Methylosarcina fibrata AML-C10: one gene and its partner. The protein of the gene in region 2 interacts with the protein of the main gene of each other region in a pairwise test. Links are inferred from orthologs where the notes say so. Each region holds a gene or a part of one and is shown on either strand. Other genes may lie near its edges.

The links. The genes of interacting proteins can lie anywhere in the genome.
Region 1: the proteins of ndk (region 2) and A3OW_RS0108445 interact in binary tests that used the Escherichia coli proteins (3 or more experiments, as listed by UniProt). The link is inferred for Methylosarcina fibrata AML-C10 from one-to-one orthologs.

Annotation. Positions count from the first base shown.
Region 1 is NZ_KB889965.1:1,782,579-1,785,403, reverse strand. What follows is about bases 1-2,796. They hold A3OW_RS0108445 (uracil-DNA glycosylase), read right to left. Parts: upstream 1,861-2,796; coding sequence 1,141-1,860; downstream 1-1,140. Other genes in these bases: A3OW_RS0108440 (TM0106 family RecB-like putative nuclease), read right to left, coding at 2,081-2,796; A3OW_RS0108450 (DUF805 domain-containing protein), read right to left, coding at 755-1,144; A3OW_RS24450 (hypothetical protein), read right to left, coding at 442-744; A3OW_RS28830 (RNA-guided endonuclease InsQ/TnpB family protein), read right to left, coding at 1-279. Outside these bases: more of A3OW_RS0108440, read right to left, coding at 2,797-2,825. UniProt on the Escherichia coli protein: Excises uracil residues from the DNA which can arise as a result of misincorporation of dUMP residues by DNA polymerase or due to deamination of cytosine.
Region 2 is NZ_KB889965.1:1,214,672-1,217,533, forward strand. What follows is about bases 1-2,833. They hold ndk (nucleoside-diphosphate kinase), read right to left. Parts: upstream 1,717-2,833; coding sequence 1,285-1,716; downstream 1-1,284. Other genes in these bases: pilW (type IV pilus biogenesis/stability protein PilW), read right to left, coding at 1-208; A3OW_RS0105885 (bifunctional tRNA (adenosine(37)-C2)-methyltransferase TrmG/ribosomal RNA large subunit methyltransferase RlmN), read right to left, coding at 198-1,310; secF (protein translocase subunit SecF), read right to left, coding at 1,821-2,756; secD (protein translocase subunit SecD), read right to left, coding at 2,770-2,833. Also shown: more of secD, read right to left, coding at 2,834-2,862. UniProt on the Escherichia coli protein: Major role in the synthesis of nucleoside triphosphates other than ATP. The ATP gamma phosphate is transferred to the NDP beta phosphate via a ping-pong mechanism, using a phosphorylated active-site intermediate.

The DNA.
Region 1 (2,825 bases), 570 kb from region 2 along the record:
CGGGAAATCGGCCCGATTGTCTAAGAAATTCTTGTAAGCTCGTTCCATATCTTTGAGCGCGTGCTGCAAGGTGTGAACGGGATCATCTTTCAGCCAAGGTGTTTCGCTTCCATTTCGCCAGGCGGTGAGATTCTTGGCCATTGCCACATAGTTAATGAATCTTTCACCGGCAGCATGGTTTTCGATCTGCAACGCCAATGCCTTGTTGAACACGAAACGGCAAGCGCCTGCAAAACATATATATACCGCTGCTGATCGCCGGTTGGTCGAAGTTCGGATTTGAAGCTTGAAGACGTTTCATATCTTCATGCTCTCACGCGTTTTTGAATATGCAAGAGGCCGCTTCTCGACCGCGCTGTCCTTCCTCGACCTGAAGGAGCGGGGTTTGCCGCGTATTTTGATCAAAGTCGGTCGGGTTCTAGTCGGAGCTGGTAGCGGTTTTCAGTTGGAATGGGTGCCAGAATATACACGCTGGGCTAGAAATTCGAGCACGTCCATAGCTTCTTCGCCCCAAAGGGACGGTTTCATTTGAACCGACTTGTCGAACAAATCATCAGATTCTTTGATAAATATGAATCCTTCATTTTCCAAAGCTCTGGCAGATTCTGAAACGGATTTTCGGGTGATGCTTTGATGCTCGATGCATTCAGCCAACAATTTCTTCGCTCCTCCGCCAAGCTTTTCAAGTGTATGAGCAGCTGCTATGGCTTCGGCTTCGCTTTCGAAAAAAAACAGCTCAATCATTCCTGAACGATTATCGAGAAATATTTTGGATGTTGTATTTCCATGTTGGCGATTCACCATAATCGTTTGGATTTGGATCGCTATCTTGCAGGGCAAAATACAAAAACACCAGAAGCCCGATAATTGGAATGATTGTAATAAGGAACCACCATCCAGAACGCCCCGTGTCATGTAAACGTCTTATCGAAACGCCCAGACCAGGGAGAATCATCGCCAGCGTATAAATAGCGCTCAATGGCCCGTAACCGGCATCAAAATTAAAAATACCCATCAGCTGATCGATTAGGCCAAATCCCAAGACGGCGAAGATATTGAAGAGAGTGAAGAACCAATATTCACTTCGGGTGGCACGGCCTTTGAAGACGGCGTATTTATTAAATGCGGCAAAGTAATAATTCACGAAATACTCCAATCGATTGATTTTTTCCCAAGGGTTGCTAAAGCCACATTTGCACGGCTAAACGGTCTCGAACCGAAAAAACCTTTGTTGCATGATCCACCGATCGGCGACGGATGGCTCGACTCGATGATGGTATGCCCATTATCCGCGATGAACGATCGAATCGATTTGGCATGGTTTCCCCAAAGAATGAACACAATGCCGGAATGCTGTTGAGACAAGGCTGATATCAGTGCTTCAGTTATTGGCTGCCAGCCGAGTTTGCTGTGCGAGCCTGGTTTGTCTTTCTCAACTGAAAGCATTCTATTGAGAAGCAGAACACCTTGCTCAACCCAGTTGGTTAGATCTCCGTGTTCAGGCACCCGGCAACCAATGTCTTGATTCAGCTCCTTGAAAATGTTGCGCAAGGAAGGCGGGATTTTTACGTCTTTGGGTACCGAAAAGCTTAGCCCCATCGCTTCCGGTACCGACTTTGTTTCTCCGGATTCAAGACCGATTTTAGCAATGCCGTGATAAGGATCTTGGCCAACAATCACGCATTTCACATTTTCCGGATTGATTGAAAGCGCTTTATAACGGTGATCAGCAACTGGCAGAACAATTGATTGCCTGGAAATATTATCAAGCTTCCCTTCAATATCCGCAATCGCATTAAGAACCTGCGGATTCCCTGCGTTCGACAAAAGATTTACCCAAGGTAATGGTATCGCGCCCATTATTGCCGTGCCCCCGTAAACGTCGGACAACCCACCGGCACTTCGCTTCGAGTCCATTTGGGGCTTTTTGTCCCATCACAGCCAACGGGTTTTTCCACGACGGCAGGTATATCCTCTTGGAAAAATAGACATCGGCTATGTGGGTATGGCTTGCTCATACATCCTCCCGGCGCAGAATACCAGTTGTGTTTGCAAGCAACGCAAATTGGAACAGTGGTCATCATGACACCAGCCTCGAATAAAAGCTCGCTTTTTCCATTTGCTCAAGCGATGAAACCCGGCAGCGTTCTAATCCCGGATTGGCAACGATAATAGCCAAGGCCTGGGCACGGGAAACAGCAACATTTAGACGGTTGATGTCGAACAGAAAATCGAGTCCTCGACTGCTTTCCTCGACATCGCTGACGGCCATGGAAATAATCACCACGGGCGCTTCCTGACCCTGGAACTTGTCTATCGTGCCGATGGCGATTTGGTCGCCTAAACGGTCTTTGAGCAAATTCACCTGCATGTTGTAAGGAGCAACAACCAGGATATCCTCATTGGCAATTGAGCGAGCTTCGCCATTTTTAGCGGTACAACGCCCCGTTTTGAGGTCATCGATGAGCCGCTGGATGACATCCACTTCCTCTTCGCTGCTTTGCCGGTTGCCATCGTGATCAACGTTGACCACCATGACCCCATGGGACTGCTTGATCAGCTTCGAGTCCGGTACCGAAACAATTTGTCGGTCATTGTGTTTAGCAGCCTTGAGTTTGCCTTCATAAACCACCTCGGATAGTGGATGACAAACAGCGGGGTGCATGCGGTACGTCCTTTCCAGAAAGATTCCCATCTCGTCAGGGATGACGCCGTGCTCACCAAGAATGTAATCCAAAGCTGACAAACCTGAACTCCTAGGATGACTTCCTTGAATGGGTTGCTCCAACTGCATTTGATCGCCCATCAGGACGATGTTTCTTGCG
Region 2 (2,862 bases):
CATTGCCCGAATCGTAGTCGACCGCCTTTTCCAGATTCTCTTTCGCAATATCCAGCTTGTTCAGATTCATGTAGCGTACGCCCAACTGCAAGTAGGTATCCGCCTTTTCCTTTTTTTTGGCGCCGGTTTCGCCCAATGAAGCGCAAGCGGTCAGCACGGCAATCATCAGCGCCGGAAGTATGAATCGAGGAAATAGATCAGGCCGCACTGTCGAACCCCATTGCTTTCAGTTTAAGATGCCGACGGCTTTTATCGTCGACCTTGCCGACCAGTTGCCCGCAGGCCGCATCGATGTCGTCGCCCCTGGTCTTTCTGACCGTGGTGACGATCCCCGCCTCGTTCAATAAGGTTTTGAAGCGGTGAATCGTATGATTGCTCGAACACCGGTAGGGCGAGCCCGGAAACGGATTGAACGGTATCAGATTCAGCTTGGACGGCACCGTTTTCAATAATTTGATCAGGCCGCGGGCGTCTTCCATCGAATCGTTGACGCCGTCGAGCATGACGTATTCGAAAGTGATCGTGCGCCTCGGAGCCAGTTTGGCGTTGTCCCGGCAGGCCTCCATTAATTCCTTCAACGGATATTTTTTATTGATCGGCACCAGTTGATCCCGAAGTTCGTCGGTCACCGCATGCAGCGACACCGCCAGACTGACGTCGCAAACCTGAGTCAACCGGTACATGGCCGGCACCACGCCCGAGGTGCTGATGGTCACCCGGCGCTTGGACAGGCCGAACGCGAAATCGTCCATCATCAGATGCATCGCCGCGACGACGTTGTCGAAATTGAGCAGCGGCTCGCCCATGCCCATCATGACCACATTGGTGATCTTTTTATCCGGGCCGAGGCGTCTTTGCGCCACCAGCAACTGGCCGATGATTTCCGAGGTGCCGAGATTGCGGTTGAAGCCCTGTTGTGCGGTCGAGCAAAACGAGCAGGCCAGCGCGCAGCCGATCTGCGAGGACACGCACAGCGTGCCCCGCCCTTCTTCGGGAATGAACACCGTTTCGACGCGGTTGCCGCAGTGGGTCTGCATCGCCCATTTCCGGGTGCCGTCGGAAGCGATTTGCTCGACGACGACTTCCGGGGTGGCGATGTGGCCATGCTCGGCCAGATAGGAGCGCAGCGGTTTGCTCAGGTTGGTCATCCGGTCGAAATCGTCGACGCCTTCCTGATAGATCCACTTCATCAACTGAGTCGCCCGAAACGGCTTTTCCCCCAGAACGGCAAAAAAAGCCTCCAGGCCCTTTCTGTCGAAGTCGAGCAGGTTGACGGATTGAGTTTTATCGGGTGCGGGGGCAGAGTTCATTATCCGAGAAAAAGAAAGCGATTTCTTCTTTGGCCGTTTCCGCCGCATCCGAGCCGTGCACGGCGTTTTCGTCGATGCTGTTGGCGAAATCGGCGCGGATGGTGCCGGGCGCTGCATCCTTCGGGTTGGTGGCGCCCATGATGTCGCGATTTTTCAGAATCGCATTTTCGCCTTCCAAAACCTGCATCATCACCGGACCCGAAATCATGAAGGAAACCAGATCCCTGAAGAAAGGACGCTCTTTGTGCACCGCATAAAATCCTTCAGCCTGAGCCTGGGTCAGATGAACCATTTTCGCGGCGACGATTTTCAGGCCGTTCTTCTCGAAACGGCTGTAAATTTCGCCGATCACGTTCCTGGCTACGGCATCCGGTTTAATGATTGAGAAAGTGCGTTCTATCGCCATTGCTTTTGAAACTCCAGATTATAAATTAAGTTAATCGGCCATTATATCCGATCTGTCCCCTATTTCGAAGACAGCAAACGATATTGTCTCGAAGAAGCGGTTGATTAAGGACGATTGTCGATCTCCGCACCCTCTTTGACCGGTGCCATCAGATCTTTCCTCGACACACCCAGCCACAGCAAGATAGGACTTGCAACGAGAACGGACGAGTAAATGCCGAATATGATGCCTATGGTCAGTGCCAACGCAAAATTATGCAGCGCTTCGCCACCGAAAAAAAACATCGCCAACACCATCAGTTGCGTCATCAAGTGCGTAATCACCGTGCGCGACATCGTTGTCGTGATGGCGTTATCGATCATGTCGGGAACGCTCGCATTGCGCATCTTATGGAAATTTTCCCGTACCCGGTCGAATACCACGACCGATTCGTTGACCGAATAACCCAATATCGCCAATACCCCCGCCAACACCGGCAACGTGAATTCCCATTGAAAAAACGCAAACATGCCGAGAATAATCACGATGTCGTGCATGTTGGCGATGATAGCGGCCAACGCGAAACGCCACTCGAAGCGGACGGCTAAATAAGCCATAATGCCCGCTACGACTAACATTAGCGCCAATCCACCACTTTCGAACAATTCCTGGCCGACTTGAGGTCCGACAAAATCGACGCTGCGTAACACGATGCCAGGGTCTTGCTCTTTCAATTTTGCCAATACCATCTCACTCAACTTGACGTTGTTGGTTTCGGGCTTCATTGGCAAACGGATCAGCACCTCTTTCACGCTGCCGATATTTTGCACCGAAAATTCGGTCAGCTTCTGATCTTCCAGAATTTTTCGAATCGTTTCGAGGTTGGCCGGCTGATTGTAACCGACTTCAATTTGGATGCCGCCGGTAAAGTCCAATCCCAAATTAAGCCCTTTAAAGCTTAGTGCCAGTATCGCCAAGATAAAAGTCACCAGCGAAATGGTCGTAGTGACCCGACCATAACGCATAAACGGGATATCGCGTTTAATTTTAAAAAATTCCATTGAATCGCACCTATTAGATAGCCAATTTATCCAACTTACGCCGCCAACCGTAGATACCGTTGACCAACGCTCTCGATACCAGAACCGCACTGAACATGGAGGTTAA